Regions from separate parts of the Klenkia sp. AC732 genome, predicted to be linked through region 1. Evidence: predicted binding sites of a transcription regulator. Region 1 holds the regulator's gene; the other holds the start of a gene.

The links. The regulator LexA, encoded in region 1, represses DNA repair genes until DNA is damaged. The targets are predictions, from matches to a motif close to TCGAACANNTGTTCGA.
Positions count from the first base shown of each region.
Region 2: a site for LexA is predicted at 5,027-5,042, ahead of AC0IVP_RS01210 (HNH endonuclease signature motif containing protein). Genes of this name have one in related genera too.

Region 1 covers NZ_CEEDOS010000026.1:5,730-20,536, reverse strand. Annotated here, with positions in the region: gene AC0IVP_RS13635 (hypothetical protein) at 1-230, opposite strand, end outside; gene AC0IVP_RS13630 (MFS transporter) at 227-1,525, opposite strand; gene hflX (GTPase HflX) at 1,698-3,194, shown strand; gene AC0IVP_RS13620 (phosphatase PAP2 family protein) at 3,285-3,998, shown strand; gene AC0IVP_RS13615 (hypothetical protein) at 4,027-5,082, shown strand; gene lexA (transcriptional repressor LexA) at 5,153-5,983, opposite strand; gene AC0IVP_RS13605 (LysM peptidoglycan-binding domain-containing protein) at 6,264-6,815, shown strand; gene nrdR (transcriptional regulator NrdR) at 7,730-8,350, shown strand; gene AC0IVP_RS13595 (vitamin B12-dependent ribonucleotide reductase) at 8,529-11,396, shown strand; gene AC0IVP_RS13590 (AraC family transcriptional regulator) at 11,569-12,333, opposite strand; gene AC0IVP_RS13585 (ABC transporter substrate-binding protein) at 12,446-13,450, shown strand; gene AC0IVP_RS13580 (siderophore-interacting protein) at 13,456-14,807, shown strand, end outside.
Region 2 covers NZ_CEEDOS010000002.1:43,547-58,353, forward strand. Annotated here, with positions in the region: gene AC0IVP_RS01190 (TIGR04282 family arsenosugar biosynthesis glycosyltransferase) at 1-334, opposite strand, end outside; gene AC0IVP_RS01195 (glycosyltransferase family 2 protein) at 331-984, opposite strand; gene AC0IVP_RS01200 (hypothetical protein) at 1,046-2,389, shown strand; gene AC0IVP_RS01205 (DMT family transporter) at 2,471-3,364, shown strand; gene AC0IVP_RS01210 (HNH endonuclease signature motif containing protein) at 3,399-5,000, opposite strand; gene AC0IVP_RS01215 (NAD-dependent epimerase/dehydratase family protein) at 5,117-6,184, opposite strand; gene AC0IVP_RS01220 (DNA-3-methyladenine glycosylase I) at 6,183-6,770, shown strand; gene AC0IVP_RS01225 (DUF3117 domain-containing protein) at 6,892-7,059, shown strand; gene AC0IVP_RS01230 (leucyl aminopeptidase family protein) at 7,200-8,639, shown strand; gene AC0IVP_RS01235 (Rv0909 family putative TA system antitoxin) at 8,708-8,887, shown strand; gene AC0IVP_RS01240 (hypothetical protein) at 8,953-10,401, shown strand; gene AC0IVP_RS01245 (phytoene desaturase family protein) at 10,398-11,858, opposite strand; gene AC0IVP_RS01250 (alpha/beta fold hydrolase) at 11,917-12,663, shown strand; gene AC0IVP_RS01255 (App1 family protein) at 12,660-13,637, shown strand; gene AC0IVP_RS01260 (MsnO8 family LLM class oxidoreductase) at 13,606-14,577, opposite strand; gene AC0IVP_RS01265 (SH3-like domain-containing protein) at 14,630-14,807, shown strand, end outside.

The DNA.
Region 1 (14,807 bases):
CCGTCCGCGGGGGGCTTGTCGCCGGCCCGGTCGGCGTCGTCCCCGGGGGGCGGGCTCTGCGCGGGACGGCGCTGGCTGCTGCCCGGGTCGTAGCTGCCGTGCTCGGGCAGCGTGCCCGCGGCGGAGAACAGGTCGCGCGGCGGGTCCAGGCCCGCCGGGTCGCGGCCCGGGTCGTCGTCGGTGCCGGGTGTGGTGTCCGGGGTGGTGTCCTCGGTGGTCTCGTCGGTCATGCCGGGGGGCTACCCGGTGACGCCGCGGACGACTCCTGCACCGGCCCGGCGTCCCACTCGTCGGGCAGGTCGCGCATGCCCGCCAGCGGGCTCAGCAGCACCGGCAGGGCGGCCAGCAGCTGGCCGGCGACGGCCACCCACAGCGCCGGGACGACGCCGACCGCCGTCCCCAGCACCCCGCCCAGCAGCCCGCCGACCGGCATGGTGCCGAAGACCAGGAACCGGACCGAGGCGTTCATCCGGCCCAGCAGGCCCGGTGGGCACAGCCGCTGCCGGAAGCTGACCTGCACGACGTTGTAGACCACCACCGCCCAGCTGCCGGCGATGCTGCCGCCCACGAGCAGGGCCAGCCGGACGGTGCCCTCGGCCAGCGACGCGAGCGGGGTGAGGGAGGCGGCGAGCCCGAAGGCCACCGCGGACAGCGGGATGGTCCGGCCGTCCCCGACCCACCGGGCGAACGGCGCCGCCGTGCCGGCGCCGAGCAGGCCGCCGGCGGCACCGGCGGACAACACCAGACCGAGGGTGGACTCCGAGAGCCCCAGCGTCCGCAGGACGTAGATCGCCAGCAGCGTGCCGGTGATCGCCCCGAAGAGGTTGCCGGTGCCGGTGCACGCCACGATCCGGCGCAGCAGCGGGTGGCCCACGACGAAGGCCAGGCCCTCCCGGGCCTCGACCCGCAGCCGGCGGCGGGAGCTGCGCGCGGGCACGACGTCGACGTGGTGGATCCGGCCGACCGCGGCCGCCGACAGCAGGTAGCCCACCGCCGTCACCACGATCAGCAGCGGGGCGGCCACCACCCGCAGCAGGACCCCGGCCAGCCCGGGCCCGGCGACCTGGGCGACGGCCCGGCTGATCTCCAGCTTCCCGTTGCCGTCGGTGAGTTGGCTGCGGTCGACCAGTGAGGGCAGGTAGCTCTGGTAGGCGACGTCGAAGAAGACGGTGGCGGTCCCGACGACGGCGGCCACCACGAACAGCTGCCCGAGGGTCAGCGCGTCCAGCAGGTACGCGACCGGGAGGGTCAGCAGCGCCAGCGCCCGGACGACGTCGGCCCGCACCAGCACCCGTTGCCGGCGCCACCGGTCCACCCACGCACCGGCCGGGAGCGCGATGAGCAGGAACGCCGCCGTCTCCAGCGCCGTCAGCACGCCCATCTCCAGCGGGCTGGCCCCGAGCACCGCGACGGCGACCACCGGGAGGGCGACGCCGACGACCTGGGTGCCGACGTGGCTGGCGGTCTCGGCGACCCACAGCTGCCGGAAGTCGCGGTGCCGCCAGAGGCTGCGGGGGGCGGTCACGGGGGCAGCCTGCTGCGCCGGTCCGGCCACGGTCAACGGGGTCCCCTGGGCTCCGGGCACCCGCTGTACGGGCGCGAGATGCACCCCGTGGGATGACCTGGGAGCTCCCCGGCGTTGTCACCAGCAGGAAGTCAGGTGCCCCGGAGGCCGGGGCGTGACACGCTGGGAGACGATGACGACAGCACAGAACCGGGCCATCCTCGAGGACGCCGCCGCACGCGCCGACAAGGCAGCCGTGACGGCGCTCCCGACCCAGACCCGGCCCGCCCCGCGCGGGCAGTGGGACACCCCCGACGAGACGACCGGCTCCTACGCGCTCGAGGAGCGCGGGGCCCTGCGTCGCGTCGCCGGGCTGTCCACCGAGCTCGCCGACGTCACCGAGGTCGAGTACCGCCAGCTGCGCCTGGAGCGCGTCGTGCTGGTCGGGGTCTGGACCGAGGGGACGGCCGCCGACGCCGACCGGTCGCTCGCCGAGCTGGCCGCCCTGGCCCAGACGGCGGGCTCCGAGGTGCTCGAGGCGGTCAGCCAGCGCCGGGACAAGCCCGACGCCGGCACCTACGTGGGCTCGGGCAAGGCCGCGGAGATCCGCGAGATCGTGGCCGCGACCGGCGCCGACACGGTGATCTGCGACGGCGAGCTGACCCCCGGTCAGCTCAACCAGCTGGAGAAGATCCTCAAGGTCAAGGTGGTCGACCGGACCGCGCTGATCCTGGACATCTTCGCCCAGCACGCCTCCAGCCGGGAGGGCAAGGCCCAGGTCGAGCTCGCCCAGATGCAGTACATGCTGCCGCGGCTGCGCGGGTGGGGTGAGTCGTTGTCCCGGCAGGCCGGTGGTCGTGTCGCCGGCGGTGGCGGCATCGGCACCCGTGGTCCCGGTGAGACCAAGATCGAGACCGACCGGCGGCGGATCCGGGCCCGGGTGAGCAAGCTGCGCCGGGAGATCGCCGGCATGGCGACCGCCCGGACCACGCAGCGCAACAGCCGGGACCGCAACCAGACCCCCTCGGTCGCGATCGCCGGGTACACCAACGCCGGGAAGTCGAGCCTGCTCAACCAGCTCACCGACGCCGGTGTCCTGGTCCAGGACGCGCTCTTCGCCACCCTGGACCCGACGGTCCGCCGGGCCGAGACGCCCGACGGCCGGGACTACACGCTCACCGACACCGTGGGCTTCGTGCGGCACCTGCCGCACCAGTTGATCGACGCCTTCCGCTCGACGCTGGAGGAGGTGGCCGCCGCCGACCTGCTGGTGCACGTCGTCGACGGCTCCGACCCCGACCCGCTGGGCCAGATCGACGCGGTGCACGTGGTGCTCTCCGAGATCGACGCGGCCTCGGTGCCCGAGCTCATCGTGGTGAACAAGATCGACGCGATGGACGAGGACGACGTCCTCACCCTGCGTCAGGCGCTGCCCGGTGCGCACTGGGTCTCGGCCCGCACGGGGGAGGGGATGGCGGCCCTGCGCGACGTCATCGCCGCCCGGCTCCCGCACCCCGACGTGGACGTCGACGTGCTCGTGCCCTTCGACCGGGGTGACCTGGTCGCCCGGGTCCACCGCGACGGCGAGGTCCTCAGCGAGGACTTCTCCTCCGAGGGCACCCGGTTGCACGCCCGTGTCGACGGCGCCCTCGCCGCCGCCCTGGGCGAGTTCGTGGCCCCGGTCGCCTGACGGCGACCGGCTGACCCCGGCACCTCCCCGCCGTCGCCCGGCGGCGGGGAGGTCACGGGATGGTCACGGAACTGCCGGTACGGTGGCGAGGTGACGACCGCCCCTGCCGCTGCCCCGTCCCGGGGACCGGCGGTCATCGGCGTGGGCCGGCCGGCCTGGTGGTCGGTGGGGCTGGCGGTCGTGGTCACCGTGCTCGTGACGGTCGACCTGCTCGCGCGGGGCACGCTGGAGCGGATGGACCTGCAGGTCTCGGAGGTCGTCAGCTCCTGGGGGCTGCGTGACTCGGTCCTCTACTGGCCGGTGTGGGTCCTCACCCAGGCCGGCGGGCGGGTCACCATCCTGCTCGTCCTCGCCGTGCTGGTGGGGTGGACCTGCATCCGGCAGCGGACGATCGTCCCGCTGCTCCGGGTGCTGGTCGCGCTGGCCCTGCTGACCGCGGTGGTCTACGCCTTCAAGTTCGGCACCGGCCGCACCGCCCCGGCCTACCCGGGGTCCTTCTTCCACCGCGACGGCGCCTCGTACCCCTCGGGGCACGTCGCCAACGCCGTCCTGATGTGGGGCGTGGCCCGGTGGCAGGCGGTCGAGTCCGGTCTCCCCGCAGCGGTCCAGCGTGGCCTCTGGGTGCTCAGCGTCTTCGGTCCCGTTGTGACGGGTGTGGCCATGGTGGCCCTTGACTTCCACTGGGTCACCGATGCCGTGGTCGGGGCGGCTGTGGGCCTCGTCCTGCTGGGCGTGGTGCACGCACTCGACGCAATCGTCCTGTCACGCTTCGTACGTGCCCGAGCCGGTCGACCGACTGTCTGAGGCCCCCGTCCGCCGGTCGAGGGCCCTGGTGGCGACCCTCGCGGCCGCCGGCCTCCTGCTCGGCCCCTTCCTCCCCGGGTCCTTCCTCTCCCCGGGGCTGGCCCAGGCGCCCGGCGAGGTCGTCACCGCCGCCGCCGAGGAGACCGTCGCGCCCTACGGCGAGCCGACGACACCGTGTTCGGTGACCGATGCGCGCCTGCCGGAGATCTCCGGGCTGGCCACCTCCGGTGACACGACGCTGGCGATGAACGACGGCGGGGACGCCGTCACCGTGTACGTGCTGGACGCCGCCTGCGCGGTCGTCGCCGAGCGCACGGCCGCCGTGGACCCCTACGACCCCGAGGACATGGCGCTCGCCGCCGACGGGACCGTCTGGATCGCCGACACCGGCGACAACCGGGCCACCCGGGAGACCGTCGCGCTGATCGCGCTGCGCCCCGACGGTGCCGCGGAGGTCTTCAGGCTCTCCTACCCCGACGGCGCGCACGACTCCGAGGCGCTGCTCCTCGCCCCCGACGGCACCCCCTACCTGGTGACCAAGGAGGTGCTGGGCAGCAGTGGCGTCTACCGCCCCGCCACGGCCCTCGACGCCGGCACTACCGTCGCGCTGGAGCGGGTCGGGGACCTGACGCTGGAGCTGACCGGCACGTCGGGCGGCCCGGTGGGCCGCGCCGGGCAGCTGATGGTGACCGGCGGCGCGGTCAGTGCCGACGGCGCCGCTGTGGCGGTGCGCACCTACACCGACGCGCTGGTCTGGCCCCTGGCCGGTTCCGACGTCGCAGGCGCCCTGGCGACGCCGCCGGCCCGGGTCGCGCTGCCGGACTCCCCGCAGGGCGAAGCCGTCACGTTCGCGGCCGACGGGCGCAGTCTCGTGGTCTCCGGCGAGGGGCTCCCGGCCGCGGTGACCGTCGTCCCGGCTGTGGGCGCGCTCGCTCCGGCTGCAGCCACCGGCCCGGCAGCCGTCTCCGCGCAGACCCTGACCGAGGACGGCAGCACCGGCCTGTCGCCCTGGACGGCCGGGCTCATCGCAGCGGTCGCCGCGGCGGTGCTGGTCTGGACGACGGGCAAGCTCCGCCGCCGTTGACCTCCTGGGCCACGGGGCGGACGCCGGTCGAGGCGCCCGACCCGAGGCCGGTGGGGGTGCTCCAGCTGCCTCAGACGCGACGCAGGACGGTCACCACACGGCCCAGGACCGTGGCGTCGTCCCCCGGGATGGGCTCGAAGGCCGGGTTGTGCGGCATCAGCCACACGTGGCCGTCGCGCCGCTTGTAGGTCTTGACGGTCGCCTCACCGTCGATCATCGCAGCGACGATCTCGCCGTTCTCGGCCGTGGCCTGCTGGCGGACGACGACCCAGTCGCCGTCGCAGATGGCGGCCTCGATCATCGACTCGCCGGTGACCTTGAGCATGAAGAGCGTGCCCTCGCCGACGAGCTCCTTGGGGAGCGGGAAGACGTCCTCCACGGCCTGCTCGGCCAGCACCGGGCCACCGGCGGCGATCCGGCCGACGAGGGGGACGTAGGTCGGCACCGGGGCGCTGGGGTCGTCGACGCCGCTGCCGGCGCCCGCCCCGGCGAGCGCGGCGGGGGAGGAGTCGGCGTCGGGGTGGTCCCCGGGCAGCCGGACGTCCAGGGCGCGCGGCCGGTTGGGGTCCCGGCGCAGCCAGCCCTTCTTCTGCAGGACCGAGAGCTGGTGGGCCACCGAGGACGCCGAGGACAGGCCCACGGCCTCCCCGATCTCGCGCACGGAGGGCGGGTAGCCGCGACGCTCGATCGAGTCGCGGATGACCTCCAGGACGCGGCGCTGACGCTGGGTCAGGCCGTCGCCGGCCTCGCTGCGGTCGGGGAACTCCCGCACCGACGCGCCGGTCGCCTCCTCGGCGGCCCCGGTGGTGGCCGGCGTGCGGGCCGCCTTGGCCCGCCGCGTCGCCGTCGACCGCTTGGTCGTCGCCGTGCCGCCGTCGCCCGGTGTGCCCTCGACCGCCACGTGTCCTCCTCGCCGGCTGCGTCCCCGCAGCTCTCTGGCCGACGGCCGGACACCCGTCCTCCGGGCGCTCCCGTGAGGGTCCGCCCGGCGCGACGGTGGCCGTCGTGATCGACACGGACAGTAACCCCCTCGGCGCCGTCGTTCAAACAGGTGTTCGAAGGACACGCCGTGTCCGCTCGATTTTGTCGGACCCCTCGGGTAGACATCGCACAGACGTTCGAATCGAACACCCGTTCGATCACCTCCCCCCGACGTCGGCGACCCACCAGGAGCGATGACGATGGCCACCACGCAGCGCAGCACTCCCTCTCCCCGCGGCAACCACCCGGCCGGCCGCGCCCTGCTCGCCGCGGGGGACCGCCCGGGCGGGGTGCGCGCGGTCGGGTCGGCCCGGGCGGCCGGGGAGTCGCCGGTCGAGCTCCCGGAGCAGGCGGCCCCGGGTGGGGCTCCCGGGACCGGTGAGCGGCTCGCCGAGGTCCTGCCCTTCCCGGTCCGCAGGTCGGACCGCGGGTCCCGGTCGTCGGTCGAGCACGAACCGGTCGCACCCCTGCGACTGACCCGCCGTGGTCGCCGGGTCGTCGCCGGCCTGGTCCTCGTGGGCGGTCTCGGACTGGCGGCCCTGCTGGGTCCGGCCGTCGTCGGACCGCAGGGCCCCGGGCTGGCGCTGGCGGGGGAGAGCAGCGTCGTGGTGCAGCCGGGGGACACCCTGTGGTCGATCGCCAGCGCGATCGCCCCGGACGAGGACCCGCGCGGCGTCGTCGACGCGCTGTGGGCGGCCAACGACCTCGAGGGTGCGGGCCTCGTGCCCGGGCAGGTGCTGCTCGTCCCCTGAGTCCGGCCGGCACCCGCGCGCCGCCCGGTCGGCGCTCCGATCGGGGTTGGAGGAGACGCTGTCACGAGGGCGTGGCCGCGCTGCTCACGAGCCGGGTCCCGGGCCAGGTGAGGCCCCCGGTCACCACCACGTCCTGTCGCCCGCCCTCCCGTGCTCCCGGCTGCCCCACGCTCGCGGCCTGCGCCTCCCTCTGGGAGCACACCTCCACGCGTCCCCGCCACTGGTGCTCGTCCGTCCCGTCGCCGTCCTCGGCCCGGCTCGGGTCCCCGCAGGAGGGCGCTCGGATGGCTGCGATCCAGGCCCCGCTGCTCCGTCCCGCCTCGTTCCGACCCGCCGCGCACCGGCCGCCTCGCTCAGGCCCGCCTCTTTCCGTCACGCCTCGCCCCGCCCCGGCGTGCGCTGTGGCCCGTCGGCCCGGCCCGGCCCTTCCTCCGGGCGTCGGTCTCCTGGTGGTCACACGTGCCGTCCGCCGTGGGCCTCGGGGTCGGTCCCCGGGGCACACCGGCTCGCCTGATGACCGCCCCGGCGCGCGACGCGCCGACGTCCGCCACGGTTCTCGCCAGCCGCGGCGGGGGCTGCTGTCAGGTGCTGTGCGAGCTGCGGTGCAGGTGGGGTCGGGGTGCCTGGCGGGGCGGGTCGACCACAACAGGTAGTGGTGGAAGACGACACGCGCACCAGGGGTTGCACACCAGTAGGGGTGCGGGGCTACTCTCACCACAACATCTAGTAGTTACACAGATGTCGTTCCATCCACAGGGTTGTCCCCAGGAAGCCCCCGGGTTGTCCACCGGATGTCCCCGGGATCGTCCACAGACGCCCCGCGGAGTCGCCCGGGCACGGTGCCACGGCACCTGCCGGAGGACCTGCCCGACACGCCCCCACCGACCCGCCCGGACCCGAGAGGAGACACCGCGATGCGCTGCCCGTTCTGCCACAACCCGGACAGCCGGGTCGTCGACTCCCGGGAGACCGACGAGGGTGCGACGACCCGTCGCCGGCGGTCCTGCCCCGGCTGCGGTCGGCGGTTCACCACCGTCGAGGAGGCCGTCCTCGCCGTCGTCAAGCGCTCGGGGGTGACCGAGCCCTTCAACCGGTCCAAGGTCATCGCGGGTGTGCGACGGGCCTGCCAGGGCCGCCCGGTCGACGAGGACCAGCTCGCCGTGCTGGCCGCCCAGGTCGAGGACGCGGTGCGCTGCACCGGGTCGGCCGAGGTGCCCAGCAACGAGGTGGGCCTGGCGATCCTGCGGCCCCTGCGGGACCTCGACGAGGTCGCCTACCTGCGCTTCGCGAGCGTCTACCGCTCCTTCACCTCCGCGGCGGACTTCGAGAAGGAGATCACCGAGATGCGGCGGGCGCACGCGCTCGCCGCCACCGGGAGCTTCGTGCCCGGCACGGGCCGGCCACGGGCCGTCCCGGACCCCGTCGTGGCAGACCCGGCCGTCGGCACGGACGACCCGGCCGGGACCACCACGCCGTCCGACCGCCCGTCGCCGGAGGCCGCCGCCCCGCCCGGCGCCGGAGGCCCCGGCTCCTGACCGCGCCGGACGTGGACCTCTTCCCCGCCACGTCCGCCCCGGCACCGTCGCCGGGCCAGCACCTGCACGCACGAGACCAGCACCGCAGCGCGCCAGCTCCACCGAAATGTCAGCAGCACCCGCTAGAACACCAGCCCGGGGCCCCGCCCCGGTGCGCCACACGACCCCAGGGGGAGTCTTGACCGAGACCACCGACCGCATCTCGTCCGGCCGCAAGCGTGCGAGCAAGGCGTCCGACCGCAAGGGCCTGAAGATCGCCCGGGTCTTCACCACCGAGGGCGTCCACCCCTACGACGAGGTGACCTGGGAGCGTCGTGACGTCGTCATGACCAACTGGCGCGACGGCTCGATCAACTTCGAGCAGCGCGGCGTCGAGTTCCCGGCCGAGTGGTCGATCAACGCCACCAACATCGTGACCACGAAGTACTTCCGTGGCGCCGTCGGGACCCCGCAGCGGGAGACCAGCCTGCGTCAGCTCATCGACCGGGTCGTGCTCACCTACACCGAGGCCGGCCGCGAGCACGGGTACTTCACGACCGAGTCCGACGCCGAGCTCTTCGAGCACGAGCTGACCTGGATGCTGCTGCACCAGGTGTTCAGCTTCAACTCACCCGTCTGGTTCAACGTGGGCACCTCGAGCCCCCAGCAGGTCAGCGCCTGCTTCATCCTCGCCGTCGACGACACGATGGACTCGATCCTCAACTGGTACCGCGAGGAGGGCCTGATCTTCAAGGGCGGCTCCGGTGCCGGCCTGAACCTCTCCCGCATCCGCTCCTCCCAGGAGCTGCTGTCCTCCGGTGGCACGGCCTCGGGCCCGGTGTCCTTCATGCGTGGGGCCGACGCCTCCGCCGGGACCATCAAGTCCGGTGGCGCCACCCGCCGCGCGGCGAAGATGGTCGTGCTGGACATCGACCACCCCGACATCGAGGAGTTCGTCGAGACCAAGGCGCGCGAGGAGGACAAGATCCGCGCGCTGCGCGACGCCGGCTACGACATGGACCTGGGCGGCCGGGACATCACCAGCGTCCAGTACCAGAACGCCAACAACTCGGTCCGGGTGAACGAGGAGTTCATGCGCGCCGTCGAGGACGGCACCCCGTTCGGGCTGCGCTCGCGCACCGACGGCTCGGTCCTGGAGACCGTCGACGCCAAGGAGCTCTTCCGCAAGGTCACCACCGCCGCGTGGGAGTGCGCCGACCCGGGCATCCAGTACGACGACACGATCAACGACTGGCACACCAACCCCGAGACCGGGCGGATCAACGCGTCCAACCCCTGCTCGGAGTACATGAGCCTGGACAACAGCTCGTGCAACCTGGCCTCGCTGAACCTCATGAAGTTCCTGCGGGCCGACGGCACGTTCGACTCCGAGCGGTTCACCCGTTCCGTCGAGCTGATCATCACCGCGATGGACATCTCGATCTGCTTCGCCGACTTCCCGACGGCGCCGATCGGCGACACCACCCGGGCCTACCGCCAGCTGGGCATCGGCTACGCCAACCTCGGCGCGCTGCTGATGGCCACCGGCCACGCCTACGACTCCCGCGGTGGCCAGACCCTGGCCGCGGCGATCACCTCGCTGATGACCGGCACCGCCTACCGCCGCTCGGCCGAGCTGGCCGGTGTCGTCGGTGCCTACGAGGGCTACGCCCGCAACGCCTCGGCGCACGCCCGGGTCATGCGCAAGCACTCGGCCGCCAACGACGCGATCCGCCCCGTCGGCGCCGACGACGCCGACGTGCTCAAGGCCGCCACCGCCCAGTGGCAGGACTGCCTGGCGATCGGTGCCGAGAACGGCTGGCGCAACGCACAGGCCTCCGTGCTGGCCCCCACCGGCACCATCGGTTTCATGATGGACTGCGACACGACCGGCATCGAGCCGGACTTCTCGCTGGTCAAGTTCAAGAAGCTGGTCGGCGGCGGCTCCATGCAGATCGTCAACCAGACGGTCCCGCGGGCGCTGAAGAGCCTGGGCTACCAGGACGAGCAGGTCGAGGCGATCGTCGAGTACATCGCCGAGCACGGCCACGTCGTCGACGCCCCCACGCTGCGCCCCGAGCACTACGAGGTCTTCGACTGCGCGATGGGCGAGCGGTCCATCTCCCCGATGGGCCACGTCCGGATGATGGCCGCGGTCCAGCCCTTCATCTCCGGTGCCATCTCCAAGACGGTCAACATGCCCGAGTCGGCGACCATCGAGGACGTCGAGAACATCTACTTCCAGGGCTGGAAGCTCGGCATCAAGGCCCTCGCGATCTACCGCGACAACTGCAAGGTCGGCCAGCCGCTGTCCGGGGGCAAGGGCAAGAACGACGGCACCAAGGCCGAGGTCGCCGAGGTGGCCGCCCCGGTCGCCGCGACCATGGCCCACCCGGTGCGCAAGCGCCTGCCCAAGAAGCGGACCAGCGTCACGACCTCGTTCTCCGTCGCCGGGGCCGAGGGCTACATGACCGCCGGCATGTACGAGGACGGCAGCCTGGGCGAGGTCTTCCTCAAGCTGGGCAAGCAGGGCTCGACCCTGGCCGGCGTCATGGACGCCTTCTCGATCGGCATCTCGCTGGCGCTGCAGCACGGTGTGCCCCTGGAGACCTACATCTCCAAGTTCACCAACATGCGCTTCGAGCCCGCCGGCATGACCGACGACCCGGACATCCGGATCGCCCAGTCGGTGATGGACTACATCTTCCGTCGCCTGGCGCTGGACCACCTGTCCGTCGAGAAGCGCGCCAACCTGGGCATCTTCACCGCCGAGGAGCGCGCCGCGCAGGTGTCGGGCTACGGCTCGGCCTCCACCACCTCGGTGGAGGAGGAGGTCGACCTGGAGGCGCTGCGCGGCTCCGCGCCGACCGAGGTCGCCAAGGTCGAGGCGCCCGCCGCCAAGGCCCCCACCTCGATCAAGGAGGCCCACTCCTCGGCCGAGCTGCTCGAGCTGGTCACCGGGACTGCCACCGACGCGCCGCTGTGCATGACCTGCGGCACGAAGATGCGCCCGGCCGGCAGCTGCTACGTCTGCGAGGGCTGCGGATCCACCAGCGGCTGCAGCTGACCTCCTGATCGACCGGCGCCCCCGGTCCCGCGACTGCGGGACCGGGGGCGCTGTCGTGCGCGGGTCAGGATGACGAGGCCGTGCGATCGGCGGGGTCCGTCGGGCCGAGGTCGTCGAGGGATCCGGTGACCTCCGCGGTCTGCTGCTGCCGTGCGCCGCGTGGTGGGACCGGTCAGGTCCCGGTGACGGCCGGTGCCACGACGTACGCCAGCACCTCACCCGCCGGCAGCCCGCACTCGCGGGCAAGCGCCTTCACCAGGCCCTCCCGGGTGGTGAACCCGGAGGCGTCCAGCGCCGCGGGCACCCCGCGGCCGGCGCGCAGCCGCGCGATGGCGGCGTTGAGCCGGGCCCGGGTCCGCCAGGTCGCGAACGACAGCCCGGTCTGGTCCAGGAAGAGCCGCTGCACCTGCCGGGCGGACAGGAACTCGCGGTCGGCGAGCTGGGCCAGCGTGCCGCGCGACCGGACCACGTCCGCCGCGATCGCCCGGGCCGCGGGGTGGGTGGGCAGCCGGAGCGAGAACTGCTCGCCGGTCGCGGCCACCAACGCGATCTCCAGGGCCCGGCGGAACACCTGCACCTCGTCGCCGTCCCGGGGTGCGACGCTCAGCAGGGTCACCAGCACCCGGCGGACCCCCGGGTCCGCCACGCGCCGCGGAGCGCCGGACGGCGGGTCCAGACCAGGGGACAGCAGAGGCCCGAGCACGACCCCACCGGCTTCCAGGGTGAGCGCGTGCTCGACCCCGGCAGGTACCCAGACCCCCTGACCCTCGGCCAGCTCCACCCGCTCTCCGGCGATGTCGAGCGTCGCGCGGCCCAGCACCAGGTGCACCAGCTGAGAGCGGTCGTGCCGGTGGGGGGGATGGCCGTCGAACCGGACGACGTCGTCGGTGCCGGGCCCGTCGGCGGCGCGGCGGCGGCCCACCTCGGTCAACAGCACAGGCCCTCCGGTGACGTGTCGTCCTGGTCGACGGACACGTCACCCCCGTCGACTTAGGGCAGCCTAACGTCAGGTCGTCCGCCCCCTGGGGCCCGCCCAACCAGAAGGTCACATGCCTGCCACTCCGCGCCCCCGCCCCACCCTGACCCTCACCGCCCTGGGTGCCGCCGCCCTGCTGCTGGCCGGCTGCTCGTCCTCCGACTCCGCCGACGCGGACACCGCCCCGAGCGCGGCCGCCGACGAGACGCGCGTGGTCACCACCGACCAGGGCGAGGTCACCGTCCCGGCCGATCCGCAGCGGATCGTCGTGCTGAACTCCGCGCTGGCCGGCTACCTCTACGCCCTCGATGTCCCGGTGCACGGCGCGATCCCGCTCAACACCCAGACCGACGAGTTCCCCGAGGCCTGGGCCGAGGAGGCCGCCGAGGACGGCACCGTGATGATCCCGTGGACCGACGCCGGCTTCGACATCGAGGCCCTCGCCGCCGAGGCGCCCGACCTGATCATCGGGGGCGGCCAGGGCTTCCCGGCCGTGCAGGCCGAGCAGGTGTACGGCCAGCTCAGCCAGGTCGCGCCCACCGTCCTGGTCAGTGCCGACCTCACCACCTGGCAGGGCCAGCTGGACCACCTGGCCACCGACGTCCTGGGCGTCCCCGACGCCGAGCAGGAGCTGCTGGACGCCTACGACGAGAAGGTCGCCGAGGTCCGCGACGCCATCGACCTGCCGGCCACCCCGGTCGGCTACCTGCTGATGCTCGCCGACGGCACCCCGTACTCGATCCCCGAGGACGCCCAGCTGCCGCAGACCCTGGCCGAGGTGGGCCTCGAGCCCGCGCCGGTCATCGCCGACAACCCCGACTTCCAGACCTACGGCTCGGGGGACTCCTTCGAGTTGTCCCGCGAGCAGGTCGGCGTCGTCGTCACCGCTCCGACGGTCTTCGTGCTCGGCTTCCAGGCCGACACCGTCACCGCGGAGTCCCTGGCCGCCGACCCGGTCTTCGCCGCGCTGCCGGCCTTCCAGGAGGGCTCGGTGTACGACCTGCCCGCGACGGCGAACCGGGCCGACTGGTACGCCACGATGGACCTGCTCGACGTCGTGCAGGCCCAGTTCGGCTGACCGGCATGGCCCACCACGCGTTGCGCACCCACCCGTTGGTGCTCCGGCGTGTCCACGTCGTGCGCGCCGTCGACGTCACCCCGCGGATGCGGCGGGTGACCGTCGCGGGCCAGCAGCTGGGGCCCTTCGTGCACGAGGGGCTCGAGCTGCCCGGCTTCGTCACCGAGTCCTTCGACGACCACGTGAAGCTGGTCTTCGCCGCCGACGGCGACATCGCCGCCGTCCTGCCGGTGCAGCGGGCCCGCAGCATCGACTGGCCGACCGCCGAGCACCGGCAGGCCCGGGACTACACGCCCCGCCGCTTCGACCGGCTCACCCAGGAGCTCGACCTGGACTTCGTGCTGCACGGCGACGGGCCGGCCCAGGCCTGGGCGCGGACCGCGAGCCGTGGCGACCCGTTGTGGTTCGCCGAGCCGAAGTCCTCCCTCGTCATGCCCGACGGCGTCGACTGGGTGCTGCTGGCCGGGGACGAGACGGCGCTGCCCGCGATCGGCCGGTACCTGGACGAGCGCCCGCTCGACGTCCCGGTGCAGGTGGTCGTCGAGGTCGGGGACCCGGCGGCCCGTCAGCCGCTCGCCGTCCGGGACGGGGACACGCTGACCTGGCTGACCACCCCGGACCGGGCGCCCTCCCGGCTCGCCGACGCGGTCCGCGACGTGACGTGGTGGCCGGGCGTCCCGTACGTGTGGGCGGCAGGGGAGAGCCGGTCGCTGCTGCCGCTGCGCCGGTGGCTGCGCGTGGAGCGGCACGTTCCCCGGGACCACCTCGACGTCACCGGGTACTGGCACGCCCAGGTGGAGGCGACCCCCGACGCAACCGCGGTCGACGTCGAGACGCTGCTGAGCCCACTGCCGTGGGCCACCACCCGGATCGCCGTCCGGACCGGGCTGCTCGACACGCTCACCGACACCCCCGTACCGGTCGCCGAGTTGGCCTCCCGGCTCGGGCTGGACGCCCCGGCGCTCGGGGTGGTGGCCGCGCAGCTCGCCGTCGACGGGGTGGTCGTCGCCGGCCCGAGCGGGCTGTCGTTGGGACCGGTGGGCGCGCAGCTGCTCGACGACGACCACCTCCGCCAGGAGCTGTTCGGGTCCGGCTGGGACGCCCGGGTGCTGGCCGCCGTCCTCCGGCTGTCCGACGGGGTCCCGGCGGGGACGTCGGCGTGGGCACAGGTGCACGGAGCCGCAGCCGCTGAGCAGCTGGACGCCGACGCCGGGCTGTACGCCGACCGCGCTGCCGCGGCGGGCGGGTTCGCCTTCGTCGCTGGTGGCGTGCCCGACCTGCCGGCCTGGACGTCGGCCTCGACCGTCGTCGTCGGCGGCCCGGGTGCCGCAGTGCTGCTACGCGCAGCTGCCGACCG
Region 2 (14,807 bases), on a different contig from region 1:
CGGGGCTGATCTGCGGGGTGTCCATGCCGACCAGCAGCGTGGGGACGGCGCCGTCCGGGCCGGCCATGGCACCGGCGAACGCCGCGGCCAGCCGGGTGCCCAGGTCACCCTCGACCTGGGGGACGACGACGCAGCCGCTGAGGTCCAGTCCGCCCGGTGCACCGTCGAGGGCGACGACGCGGCGGTCGACCGGGGTGGCCCGGACGACGTCGAGGGTGTCCCCGACCGCGGCCTCGGCGATGGTGCTGGCCTGCAGCGGGGTGCACGGCGGGGTCAGCCGGGTCTTGCTCCTCCCGGGGACCGGGGCCTTGGTGATGACCAGCAGCTGCCTCACCGGTTCAGCACCCCGCTCATGTCCTTGATCGTCTTGACCGTGCCGAGCAGGGTGCCGGTGACCTTGGACTTCGTGCCCTCGGCGCGGGGGTGGTAGTCGACGTCGACCTCCAGGACGCGCCAGTCGGCGTCCGAGGCCCGCGTGACCATCTCCAGCGGGTAGCCGAAGCGCCGGTCGGTGATGCCCAGGGCGAGCAGGTCGGTGCGGCGGGCCGCGCGCATCGGGCCCAGGTCGTGCAGCCGCAGGCCGGTCCGGCGGCGCATCATGACGCTGAGGGCGGTGTTGGCGACCCGGGCGTGCACCGGCCAGGCGCCGCGCGAGCTGGGTCGGCGCCGGCCGAGCACCAGGTCGGCGTCGCCGGCCAGCACCGGGTCCGCGACGAGGGGCAGCTGGGCGGGGTCCATCGAGGCGTCGGCGTCGCAGAAGCAGACGACGTCGTCGGTGGCGGCCTCCAGCCCGGCGTGCGCGGCCGCGCCGAAGCCGCGCTGGGGGACGTGCACGACGGTCGCGCCGTGGTCGGCGGCGATCTGCGCGGAGCCGTCGGTCGAGCCGTTGTCGGCGACGATGGCCCGGTAGCCCTCGGGGAGGCGGGTGAGGACCCAGGGGAGCGCCCCGGCCTCGTCCAGGCAGGGGAAGACGACGTCAGGCACCCGTGGACGGTAACCGCGCCCGACCGGCCGCGCTCGTCCTCGGCACCTACGCTCCGACTCGATGAGCAGCGCCCCGCCGACCTCCCCGCTCCGACGCTGGCTCCCGGTGGCCGCCGTGCTCGCCGCCGCCGGCTTCGTCTGGCTGATGGCCACGATCGGCCGCCGGCTGGCCGAGGGCGGCACCGTGCTGCACCTGCTCGGCGGCTACGTGCTGCGCGGCGGGTGGGACGTCGTCCTCACGCCCCGGGTGCTGCTGCCGGCCGCGGTGGCACTGGCCGGGGTGCTGTGGGGCCCGGCGCTGGCGACCCGGGCGCGGTTCGGGGCGCTGCTGGCCGGGTCCGCGGTCGCCTCGGGCGGGTGGGCCGTGGCGCTGGCGCTGTCCAGCGGCTGGCACCGGCTGCCCGAGCCGCTGGCAGTGCGCTACGAGTACCCCCACGACGTCCCCCGCGTCGGGTCCATCGGGGAGTTCCTGTCCACGTTCACCGCCTCGGTGCCCGCCGACTCGGCCGATCCGTGGACGACGCACGTCGCCGGTCACCCGCCGGGTGCGCTGCTGTCCTTCGTGCTGCTGGACCGGCTCGGGCTGGACGGCCTGGGCTGGGACGCGGCGTTGTGCATCGTCGGCGGGGCGCTCGCCGTCCCCGCGGTGCTGCTGACCGTGCGTGCGGTCGCCGACGAGGCGCGCGCCCGGGTGGTCGCGCCTTTCCTGGTGCTGGCGCCGATCGCGTTGTGGGTGGCCACCAGCGCCGACGCGCTGTTCGCCGGGGTGGCCGCATGGGGAGTCGCCGGACTGGCGACGGCGGCCACCGCGGGCCCGGGGTGGCGTCGTGACGTCCGGGCGCTGGTCGGTGGACTGCTGCTGGGTCTCGCCCTCTTCCTGAGCTTCGGACTCACCGCCCTGGGCCTGGTCGCGCTCGTCGTGGTGCTGGTGCACCGGCGTGAGCTGGGCTGGGGCGGCGTCGTGCGGGTCCTGGGGGTGGGCGCCGCCGGGGTGGTCCTGGTCGTCGTCGCCTATGCGGTGGGCGGCTACTGGTGGCTGGACGGCTTCCACGCCGCCGGTGACCGGGTCCGTTCCGGCCCCTCCTACGCCAACCGGCCGCTGGGGTTCTTCCTGTTCTCCAACCTGGCCGCCGCCGCCCTCGCCCTGGGCCCGGCCGCGATCGCCGGGCTGGCCGCGCTGCGCCGGCACCGGCTCGCGTTGCTCCCGCTCGCGGCGCTGGTCGGCATCCTGGCCAGCGACGCCACCGGTCTGGTCCGCGGGGAGACCGAGCGCATCTGGCTGCCGTTCTACGTCTGGGTGCTCACCGCGACGGCGTTCCTCCCGGCCCGCCGGCGCCGGCTGTGGCTCGCGCTGGGCGCGGTCCTGGCGATCGGCATCGAGGTGACCGTCCGCACCGAGTGGTGACCGCCGCGGTTGGCAGGGAACCTGCGGACGTCGGCAGCCTCGGCTGCGGTCGGCGGCCCCGCGGCGGGCCATGATGTCGCGGTGAGTCGTCGGGGCTGGGCGCTGTTCGTCACCATGTCGGTCGTCTGGGGCGTGCCGTACCTGTTGATCAAGGTGGCCGTGGGGGAGCTGGACCCGGTCGTCGTCGTGTTCGGCCGGTGCGTGCTCGGCGCGGTGATCCTGCTGCCCTGGGTGGTCGCCCGCGGCCACCTGCGCGGGATCGCCCGCCACTGGAAGCCGCTGCTGGCCTTCACCGTGCTGGAGATGACCGGGCCCTGGCTGCTGCTCTCCATCGCCGAGCAGTCGCTGTCCTCCTCCCTCACCGGGCTGCTGGTCGCCACGGTGCCGTTCGTGGCCGCGCTGGCCGCCCGGCTGCTGGGGGAGGAGGAGCGGCTGTCGCCGGTGCGGATCGGCGGCATGGTGCTCGGGGTGCTCGGCATCGCGGCGCTGCTGGGGCTGGACGTCGCCGGCGCGCAGCTGCTGGCCATCGGCGCCGTCGTCCTCACCGTGATCGGTTACGGCACGGCGCCGTTGATCATCAGCCGGCAGCTGTCCCAGGTGAACGGGGTGGCGGCCAGCGCGGTGGCCCTGTCGATCACCACCGTCGTCTACGCGCCCTTCGCGCTGCCCCGGCTGGACCAGGTCCGCGACGCCTCGGCCGACGCCTTGCTGGCGGTTGCCGGCCTCGGGGTCGTGTGCACCGCGCTGGCCCTCGCGCTGTTCTTCCAGCTGATCCGTAAGGTCGGCCCACAGCGTGCGCTGGTCATCACGTTCGTCAACCCGGCGGTGGCCGTGCTGCTCGGGGTGTGGCTGCTGGGGGAGCCGTTCACCCTCGGCATCGCCGTCGGGCTGCCGCTGGTGCTCGTCGGCTGCGTGCTGGCGACCCGCCGCACCCGCACCGCAGACCCCGAGCCGCTGGCCGCACCCGTCGCCTGAGGCCCATCGCCCGAGGGCGTCCGTCGCGGGCCGGTCAGGCCGCGTCCGCGGTCGACGCTGAGGACCGCTCGGCCCGGCGCTGCCGGCGGAGGACGGCACGGTGGTCCAGGACGACACCGACGGTGTGTCGCAGGTCCAGGCGCTCCCCGTTGGCGCGCCAGGACGAGGGCAGGTCGACCGGCGGCCCCGGGTCCTCTCCCGCCGGTGTCAGCTGGGTCCACACGGCCGTCCCCTCCGTGGTGCGGACGACCAGCTGCCCGTCGTCCCGGTGCAGCAGCAGGTCGAGGTCGTGGACCAGCCCGTGGCACCGGTCGCAGAGCAGGACCAGGTTGTCGACGTCCGTGCGGCCGCCGGCCAGCCAGGACACCAGGTGGTGGGCGTGCAGTCGTTCGGGCCGGGTCTCGGTGCACCCGGGACGCACGCACCCGCCGTCGCGGACCAACAGCGCGCGGCGTTGTGCTGCGCTGGCGTACCTGCGGCTGCGGCCCGCCGCCAGGACCTGGCCGTGGTCGACGAGCACCGTGGTGACGGCGGCGTCGCACGCCAGCCGGCGGGCCTGCGCCGGGCTGAGCGAGGCCACTCCGTCCAGGACCGCCTGTCCGGCCGCGGTGTCGTCGGCGAGCACGGCGGCGTCGACCCGGACGAGCACCTCCCGGCGCGCCGGGTCGGTGGGCTGGCGGTCCGCCGCCACCGCGCCCGCTCGCACGAGGTCCAGCAGTGCCGCCGTGCGGGCGACGGTGACCCGGGCGCGGCGGAGTGCGGCGGCCTCGCGGCGACCCGGGGCGCCACCGTCGACCAGGTCCTGCCCGGCCGACCACTCGGCCCAGCGGAGCGGGACGACCCGGTCGCCGCCGCCCTCCGCTCGGCGGGCGGACCGATCCCGGCGGGTCAGCACCTCGGCCCGGTGCTCGACGGCCGCGATGACCTCGGCGGCGTCCTCCGCGGCCAGGCGCAGCCGGACGGTGACGCTGCCGTCGCCCTCGTCGGTCCAGTCCAGCCGCTGCTCCCACCGCGCCGGGGTGCGGTCGGGATCGGCACCGTCGGGCCACCACGAGGTCCACACCGCCGCGGCTGCGGCCCGGCCTGCCTCGGCGCCCTCGTCGTCGGTGCCGCCGGCCCTGACCGTGGCAGCCCGGGCGAGGGAGCGGGCGTCCTCGGCCTGGGCGCGGGCGGCCTCGGTCGCGGCGGTGTCGGCGCGCCGCCAGCCGGCGACCACGCGGTCGAGCTGGGCGGCCGTGCAGTTCCTCGCCAGCTCCAGCAACGCCGGCTCGCTGTCGGCGTCGGCCACCCGGGCGATGGCCCGGGCCTTCGCGTAGGAGATCCGTCCGGCGCCCAGGTCGGCCGTGACCCGGGGCAGACCGGGCAGTGCGCGGGCCAGCCGGACGTGGTCCCGCGCCGTGCCGGGGGCGATGCCGCACTGCCAGGACAGCCAGTGCGCGCACGAGGTGACGCCGGGGACGGCCCACCCCTCCCTGCGGTCGAACTCCGCGACCAGCAGCAGCCAAGCCGCCGTGGACGCCGAGATGGCCACGGCACCGGCACACAGGCGACCGGCCAGCTCGGGCAGCGCGAGGGCACCGTCCGGCGGGTCGTCGGTGGCGCAGTTCATCGCGTCCACCACGGGCTGCTCCGACATCGGCACGACCGACCACCTCTCCTCGTTCGAACACGTGTTCGAACACCTGGGAAGAGCGTGGCACGAGGGTCCGACAGGACCCGGGGGCGTTTCCGCGGAAACGCCCCCGGGGCGGATCAGGGCTGCTGGGGGGCGGCCCGCAGCGGGGCCGTGGCGAACTCGCGCATGCCGTCCTCGAACGCCACGGCGGCCGAGTACCCCAGCTCCTCCTCGGCGCGGGACGGGCTGGCGACGACGTGCCGGACGTCGCCGATGCGGTACTGCCCCGTGACCTCGGCATCGGGACCGCCGAAGGCCTCGGCCAGGGCCTGCGCCATGTCCCCGACGGTGTGCGGCACGCCGCTGGCGACGTTGTAGACCCGCAGAGTCGACTCGGCCGGAGGGTGCTCCCAGGCGCGGAGGTTGGCCTGGGCGACATCGGTGACGTGCACGAAGTCGCGCATCTGGCCGCCGTCCTCGTACACCTGCGGCGGCTTCCCCGACTCCAGGGAGGACCGGAAGATCGAGGCCACGCCCGCGTAGAAGGTGTCCCGGGGCATGTGCGGGCCGTAGACGTTGTGGTACCTCAGCCCGACCGCGGTGCCACCGGTCGAGCGGGCCCACGCCGAGGACAGGTGCTCCTGGGCCAGCTTCGTGGCGGCGTAGGTGTTGCGCGGGTCCGGCGGAGTCTCCTCACCGACCCGGCCCCAGGCCAGTTGCCGTCCGCAGTGCGGGCACGGCGGGTCGAAGGTCCCGGCGTCCAGGTCGGCCTTGCGCCGCGGCGCCGCCGGGACGACACCGTGGTCGGGGCACTCGTAGCGGCCCTCTCCGTAGACGACCATCGAGCTGGCGAAGACCAGCTGCCCGACGTCGGCCCGTGCCATGCCGGCCAGCAGCACCGCCGTCCCCAGGTCGTTGATGCCGGCGTAGAGCGGCATGTCCTGGACGTCGATGCCCAGGCCGACCATGGCCGCCTGGTGGTTGACCGCGTCCACGCCGGCCAGCACCCGGTCCACGGTCGCGGCGTCCCGGACGTCGCCGACGACCAGTTCCACGCCGTCCAGGCCGGGCGGGCCGTCGGGGTAGGCGGGGTGCACGGCCGGCAGCAGGGCGTCGAGCACCCGCACCTCGTGCCCGGCCTCGAGGTGGGCGGCGACGACGTGCTGGCCGATGAAGCCGGCGCCGCCGGTCACGAGGATGCGCATGACCGGCGACGCTAGCCTCGGTCGGGTGGAGCTGCAGCGTTGCGCCTGGGCGACCAGCACGCCGGACTACGTGGCCTACCACGATGAGGAGTGGGGTGTCCCGGTCCACGGCGACGACGCCCTCTTCGAGCGGGTGTGCCTGGAGGCCTTCCAGTCCGGGCTGTCCTGGATCACCATCCTGCGCAAGCGGCCGGCCTTCCGGGCCGCCTTCGCCGGGTTCTCCATCGACGCCGTCGCGGACTTCGGTGACGACGACGTCGCCCGGTTGATGGCCGACGCGGGCATCGTGCGCAACCGGGCCAAGATCGAGGCGGCTCTCCGCAACGCCCGCGCGGCCCAGCAGCTCCCCGACGGCCTGTCGGCGCTGCTGTGGTCCTTCGCGCCGTCCGGGCCGCGGCCCGCCCCGGCCACGCTCGCCGACGTGCCGGCGACCACGCCCGAGTCCACGGCGCTGGCCACGGGGCTGAAGCGGGCCGGGTTCGCGTTCGTCGGACCGACCACCGCGTACGCCCTGATGCAGGCCACCGGGATGGTCGACGACCACGTCGCGGACTGTTTCCGGGCCGGCGCCGTACCGCTCGGTTGAGGGTTCATGTTGGTCCCCGGGGCGGCATGCGGGAGAATGGCTGTCAGCTCTGGTTCCACAAGGTCGGACAGCCACACCGCAGCCGTACGGGTCCTGCGGGTGGCCGGTGAAGGAGGCACGCATGGCGGCCATGAAGCCGCGCACGGGTGAAGGTCCCCTCGAGGTCACCAAGGAGGGCCGCGGCCTGGTCATGCGCGTTCCCCTGGAGGGCGGTGGTCGGCTCGTCGTCGAGCTGTCGCCCGACGAGGCAGCGGCGCTCTCCGAGGCGCTCCAGGGCGCGATCAGCTGACCAGCACCGCGACGCCGCCCCCGGGCAGCGCAGCGGGAGGACAGACGGCCCCGGCCGCCGGCACCACGCCGGCGACCGGGGCCGCTGCTCGTCCCAGGGTCCGGCTGGCCGCGACCCTGCCGGCGCTGGGATCCGCCGACGTGCTCGCCGTCCCGGTGGGCGCGCGCGGCGCGTTGCCGTCCTGGCTGGCCGAGGCCGCCGACCCCATCGCCGACCCGGACTGGGTCGCCGGTGCGCTGGCCGACACCGGCAACGGCGGTCGGCCCGGTGGCATCACCAACCTGCCCGTGCCCGGGCGGCACCCACGGTCCCTCGTCGCGGTCGGGGTGGGGGACGGCACGCCCGCCGACCTGCGCTCCTACGTGTCGATCGCGGTGCGCCGGGCGCAGACCCTCGCCGAGCACGGCGCCACCCGCCTGGTGCTGCCGCTGCCCGAGGGCGCGGTCGCCGAGGACGTCCGGGTCGTCACCGAGGCCGTGCTGCTGGCCGGCCACCGGTTCCGGCTGACGAGCACCCCGCACCCGCCCCGGCTGGCCGACGTCCTGCTGGTCGCCCCGCCCGCGGCGGCGGCCGAGGTCGACGCCCTGCAGCGCGGCCTGGTGACGGCGGCCGCGGTCTGCTGGGCCCGCGACCTGGTCGCCACCCCCGGCGACACGGCGGACCCGGCCTGGATCGCCGACCGGGCTCAGGAACGCCTGGCCGAGCACCCCCGGGTGACGACGACGGTGCTGGGCCCGCGCCAGCTGCGCTCGGCCGGCTTCGGCGGCCTGCTCGCCGTCGGCGGGGGCTCGGACAGCGCGCCCCGGCTGGTCGTGGCCACGCACCGCCCGGACGACGCGACCGGGAGGCACGTCGTGCTCGTGGGCAAGGGCATCACCTTCGACACCGGGGGCGTCTCGGTGAAGAAGAACGCCGGCATGCGGGAGATGAAGACCGACATGGCCGGTGGCGCCGCGGTCCTCGCGGTCGTGGACGCCGTCGCCCGGCTCGGGCTGCCGGTGCACGTCAGCGCCGTCGTCCCACTGGCGGAGAACCACCTGTCCGGCTCGGCCTACCGACCGGGGGACGTGCTGACCCACGTCGGCGGGCGCACCACCGAGGTCCGCAACACCGACGCCGAGGGCCGGTTGGTCCTCGCCGACGCGCTCGCGCACGCCCGGCTGGCGCTGGCCGCCGACGTGCTGGTCGACGTCGCCACCCTGACCGGGGCCGCCCGGACGGCGCTCGGCGCGCGCACGGGTGCGCTCTGGGCCACCGACGACGTCCTCGCCGACGGGCTGCTCGCCGCCGGCGGACGCACCGGGGAGAGCTGGTGGCGGATGCCGCTGGGGGAGGACCACGTCGGGCACCTGCGGGCCCAGCTGGACAGCCCGGTCGCCGACGCGAACAACGCACCCGGTGACCCGGGCGCGACCACGGCGGCGCTGTTCCTGCAGCCCTTCGCCGGTGACCTGCCCTGGGCGCACCTGGACATCGCCGGCCCGGCGCGCTCGGCCGGTGACGTGGGCGAGTGGGTCAGGGGCGGGACCGGGTTCGCCGTCCGGACGCTGGTGCGGTGGTTGGAAGCCGGGGGTTGCTGACCGTGCGCAGCGGGCACGACCCCGGCAGAGCCGCGCCGCCGGGCGCGACCGTGAGGGAGGAGAGACCCGTGGCTGGCATCGGAGACAAGGCCAAGGACTTCCTGGACAGCGACAAGGGCGAGAAGGCCAGCGACAGCGCGCTGGACAAGGGGTCCGACATGGCCGAGGGCAAGGCCGGCGGGCACGCCGACCAGGTCGCCAAGGGCCGCGACCTCGCCGACGGCAAGATCGGCGACGAGGGCCGCTGACCCCCTCCGTGGCCCGGTCGTCGAGACCGGGCCACGGGGCCCCGCCGTCGGGCAGGATGCGCGGGGTGAGCGAGCCCCAGCAGCACGGAGTCGTCTTCCCCACCGGCACGGACGGACGCCGGAGCACCGCGTCCCTCGGCCGGGCCGTCGTCGCCGACGCGCTGCGGCCGGTGGACCCGACCGGCGCGCGGGCCGCGGAGGCCGAGACGAACTGGCGCGGGGGCTACCTGCCGCACGTCCGACGGACGACGGAAGCAGGGCTGGCTTCCCGCGAGGCGGCGGTGGCGATCGCGACGTCGGGCCTGGACTCGCTGCACCAGCGCATGCGGGTGGTCGTGGACGGGTCGGAGGAGCCGCTCTCGACCCTGGCGTCGGCACCGGCCGCCCGCGCGCTGTCCACCGAGACCGTCCGTGGCGGTGCCGAGCCCGAGCGCGAGCTGACCCTGCCGTGGCGGGGTCGTCGACTGGCCGGAGTCGAGCTGTCCGACCGGCTGGACGCCTGGGTCGCCGGCGGGGTGGTTGAGCCCAGCTGCGCCGACGCCGTCCGCGCCGTCGCCGCGCACCCGGAGTGGCTGGCCCTGCCCGGCCGGACCGTCGCCGTGCTGGGCGCCGGTGCCGAGATGGGCCCGCTCACCGCGCTGCTGCGCTGGGGCGCCACCGTCGCCGCGGTCGACCTGCCCCGCCCGCAGCTGTGGGACCGGGTGCTGGAGACCGCGCACCGCGGCGCCGGCACCCTGCTCGTCCCCACCGGGGACGGCGGCCGGGGCGCGGACCTGATCGGTGAGGTGCCCGCCGTCGCGGACTGGCTGGGCGGTCTGGACGGCGTCCCGGTGCTGGGCGACTACGTCTACGCCGACGGTGCCACCAACGTCCGGGTGTCCACCGCGGTCGACGTGCTCACCCTGCGCCTGCAGGCCCTGCGCCCCGACCTGGCGCTGGGCTTCCTGGCCACCCCGACCGACGTGTTCGTCGTCCCGGGGGAGGCGGTGGCGGCGTCGGTACAGGCCTACGCGGGCCGGTCGCGGTCGGCCGAGCTGGTGGGCCGGCCGCTGCGCACCCTGTCGGCGGGCCGGCTGCTGCAGCGGGCCCACGTGCCCGGCACCGACCCGGGGATCGCGGACAGTCTGGTGCCGCAGCAGGGCCCGAACTACGCGCTGGCCAAGCGCCTGCAGCGCTGGCGGGCCACCGTGGCCCGGGCCGCCGGTGCCACGGTGTCGATGAACGTCGCACCGCCTACCCGGACCCGGTCGGTGCTGAAGAACCGGGCACTGGCCGCGGCCTACGCCGGTGGGCACCGGTTCGGCGTCGAGGTCTTCGAGCCGGCGACCTCCAACGTGCTGATGGCCGCGCTGCTCGTGCACGACCTGCACACCGACGGTGGCCCGCGGCACGAGCAGCCCTGGCAGGACGAGGCGTACGCGGCCGCGCACGGCGGGCTGTGGCGGACGCCGTACGCGCCGCGCAGCGCGCTGGGCCTGGCGGCGGTGCTCGGCCTGGGCGCGGCCCGCGGCTAGGCCGGACCCACCAGTCCGGCGACGATCTCGGCGGACAGCGTCACCAGCGGCAGCCCGCCGCCGGGGTGGGCGGACCCGCCGACCAGGAACAGCCCGGGCAGCGGGGAGACGTTCGCCGGACGCAGGAACGCCGCCCGCGCGCCGTTGGACGACGTCCCGTAGATCGAGCCGCCGACGCTGCCGGTGGCCCGGGACAGATCGGCCGGGGTGCGCACCTCGCGCCAGCGCACCCGGTCCCGGACGTCCAGGCCCCGGTCGGCCAGCACACCCAGCACGTGGTCGGCGTAGGAGTCGGCCAGCCCCGGGGCGTCCCAGTCGACGCCGCGGCCGGGCTCGTGCCGGGGGGCGTTGACCAGCACGAACCAGGACTCGCTGTCGGCGTCGGGGCGGGTGGCCGGGTCGTCGGGGGCGCTGACGTAGACGGCCGGGTCGGCCAGCGGTCGCGGCCGGGTGAACAGGCCGTCGAACTCGGCGTCGTAGTCGGCGGGGAACAGCACCGTGTGGTGTCCCAGGTCCGGCGTCCGGCCGCGCAACGCCAGCAGCAGCACGAACCCCGACGAGGACGGCGTCGCCCGGGCCAGCGTCGCCCGCGCCTGGCGGACCGGGGCGTGCGCGGGGAGCAGCCGGTCGTAGAGCGCCGTCGCGTCGGCGTTGCTGACCACCACGTCGGCGGCCACCCGCGTGCCGTCGGCCAGCTCGACACCGCTCGCGCGGCCGCCCTCGACCAGCACCCGGCGCACCGGCGTCGAGGTGCGGATCTCCGCGCCCCGCTCGAGCGCCCGGTCGGCGACGGCGAGGGCCAGCCGCCGCAGTCCACCGCGGACGTACCAGGAGCCGAACGCCTGCTCGACCCAGGGCACGGTCGCCAGCGCCGCCGGGGCCCGGCGCGGGTCCGAGCCGGAGTAGGTGGCGTAGCGGTCCAGCAGCACCCGCAGCCGCGGGTCCGTGAGGTACTGCGCCCCCAGGGTGCGCAGCGAGGACCACGGGGCGACGGTGCGGACGTCGGCGGTCGAGCGGGCCAGCCGGGCCAGGGTGCGCGCGCCGTCCAGCGGGGAGCGCAGGAACGGCTGCTCGGTGACCCGCCACAGCTCGGCCGCCCGGTCCAGGAACGCCGACCACTCGGGCCCGAGCTCGGCGCGCACGCCCTCCAGGTCCCCGGGCACGGCGAGCCGGGTGCCGTCGGCGAAGCGGTAGGCCACCGCGGGGTCCAGCCGGACCAGGTCCAGCACGTCCTCCAGCGGGTCGCCGGTGGCGGCGAAGAGGTCGCGGAAGACCTGGGGCAGGGTGACCAGGCTCGGCCCGGTGTCGAAGCCGTGCCCGTCGCGGGCGAACCAGCCGAGCTTGCCGCCCACCTCGGGACCCTGCTCCAGCACGGTCACCCGGTGCCCGCCCGCGGCCAGCCGCGCGGCGGCCGCCAGACCGCCCAGTCCCGCACCGACGACCACCACCGTTGCCACGCGCCCACGGTAGGTGGGTGCGGTGGGTGGGCACGGCGGGGTCGCCTACGCTCCGCCGGTGCCCGAGGACCTGTGGACTCCCGTCGAGCTCGGCTCCGGGACGACGGTGCGGGTGCACCACCGGGAGGCCGGCCGGGGCGGCCGGCCGCTGGTGCTCGTGCACGGGCTGGGCATGTCCGGGCGCTCCATGCGCCCGGCGATGGCCCTGCTCGCGCGCAGCCGGCGGGTGCTGGCACCGGACCTGCCCGGCTACGGCCGCACCCGCGGCGCCTCCCGCACGCTGGGCGTCCCCGGCCTGTCCGACGCCCTGGAGCGCTGGCTGGACGCCGTCGGCCTCCCCGAGGTCGACCTGGTCGGGCACTCCCTGGGCGCCCAGGTGGTCGCCGACCTGGCGCGTCGCCGTCCCGAGCGCGTCGCGCGCCTGGTCCTGTGCGGCCCCACCCGGGACCCCAGCGCCCCGACCTGGGTGGGCCAGGCGTGGCGGTTGCTGCTGGACGCTCCCCGGGAGCGGCCGGGCCTGCTGCTGGTGGCGGTCACCGACTACCTGCGCGCCGGGCCCCTCGCCATGGTGTCGGTGCTGCGGCACGCGATCCGCCGGCCCGAGGAGCATTCGATGGGCGAGGTCGACGTCCCCACGCTGGTGCTGCGCGGGAGCCGCGACCCGGTCGCCGGTCAGCAGTGGTGCGAGGACCTGGCGGCGGTCCTGCCGCAGGGTCGTCTGCAGGTCGTGCCGGGCGGTGCGCACGGGCTGAACTTCTCCAGCCCCGACGAGTTCGCCGACGCCGTGGCAGGGTTCTGCCGGTGAGCTCGCTGCTGGGCCTGGCCTACCGCTTCGAGACCGGTCTGCGCGACGTCGCCTCCGGGATCGCCCGACGTCGTGGCTGGTCCCCGGCGGCCCTGCCGTTCCCCGGCTACGGCAGCGGTGGTCGGGTGCGCGCCCTGGGCCGGGTGGTGCTGGCCCCGGCCGGCACGCACCCCGAGTCCCGGCTGCGGATCCCCGGCTGGCAGCGCTTCCTGACCCTGGAGGCGCCGCGCACCGAGGTCGAGGTCAGCGTCGCCGGCACGACCGTGACGGTCGTCAGCGACGACGACGGCATCGTGGACACCGTCCTGGAGGTGGACCGCCCCCTCGCCGGCCGGCCCGAGGTCGACGTCCGGCTGCGGTCGGGGCACCGCTCGGCGTCCGCGCCGGCCTACCTGGCCTCGCTGGACGCCCACCGCGGCGTGGTCTGCGACATCGACGACACCGTGCTGGTCACCGAGATCGCGCACCCGCTGCGGGCCTTCTACCGGACCTTCCTGCAGCGCTCGGTCAACCGGCGGGCGGTGCCCGGGATGGCCGACCTGCTGCGTGAGCTGACCGCGGGACCCGAGCCGGTGCCGGTGCTCTACCTGTCCAACGGGCCGTGGAACCTGATCGGACCGCTGGCCCGCTTCCTGGAGCGCAACGGCTTCCCGCCGGGCCCGCTGCTGCTCACCGACTGGGGCCTGCAGCCCGACCGGTGGTTCCGCGACGGGCAGGCGCACAAGCGCGGGTCGCTGCTGCGGCTGGCCGAGGACATGCCCGGCGTGGACTGGACGCTGGTCGGTGACACCGGCGAGCACGACCCCGCCCTCTACGAGGAGTTCGCCACCGCCCACCCCGACCGGGTCGCCGAGATCCTGCTGCGCGACGTCACGGTCGGCGGTCCGGTGGTCGACCGGCTGGGGGACATCCCGGTGCTGCGGGCCCCCGACGGGGCCGGGCTCAGCCGCGCACGGGCGACCCTGCACGGCTGAGGACCTCGGCCAGCGCCGCGTCGGACTCGGCGAGGGCGCCCCGGTCGTGGGTGCTGGAGGCGGCCACCAGCTCGGCCGCGCCGGTCCGCTCCAGCAACTGCGCCAGCTCCTCCGCCACCTGGGAGGGCGTACCGGTGACCGCACGGGACTGCTCGACGTAGCGCCGCTGGGTCGCCGTCATCTCCCCGATGGAGTCCACCGGCTGCAGCGCCGGGAACACCCCCGTCGTCCGGGCCCGGGCCATCGCCCAGGCCTCGGGCAGGGCCAGCTCCGCGGCGGCCGCGGCGGTGTCGGCGACCAGCACGTCGAGGGAGACGCCGACCCACGGCTCGGGCTGTGCGGCGGAGGGCACGAACGCCTGCCGGTAGCGGTCCAGGGCGTCCGGGTCGCGCAGCACCCGCCCCCCGACGACGACCGGCAGCCCGAGTGCCGCTGCGACGTCCAGACCCTGCCCGGTGGCCAGCACGAACAGCGGCACCGGGGACGCCGGCCGCGGGTGCGCGGTGATCTCCCCGGTGCCCTCCAGGTGGTCCCGCAGCTCGGCGACGTCGGCGGCGAAGTCGGTCTCGTGCTGGCGCAGCGCCCGGCGGACCGGCGCGGTGAACCCGGGGGAGCGGCCCACCCCCAGGTCCACCCGGCCGGGTGCGACGGCGGCGAGGGTGGCGAACTGCTCGGCGACGACGAGAGGCTGGTGGTGCGGCAGCATCACCCCGGCCGACCCCAGCCGGATGCGCGACGTCACCCCGGCGAGGACGGCGAGCAGCACCGCCGGCGCCGACCCGGCCACCCCGGGGACGCCGTGGTGCTCGGCGACCCAGAACCGGTCGTAGCCCAGCGCCTCGGCGCGCTGGGCCCGCTGCACGGTGTGCCCGATGGCGTCCGCGTCGGTGTGCCCCACCCGGGTGCGGGTGCGGTCCAGCAGGGAGAGTCCGACGTCCATGCCCGGTGCAACAACGCCCGTCGCCGCGGGCGTCCCGTGGTAGGACGGACCGGTGAGCCGCATCAACGACGTCGGTGGCATGGCCGGGTTCCCGCCGATCGTGGAGGAGCCCGACGAGCCGCGCTTCCACGCCGACTGGGAGGCCCACGTCTTCGCGCTCAACGGCGCGCTGATCAAGCGAGGGGTGTACGACCTCGACGAGTTCCGCGACGCCCAGGAGCGGCTGCCGG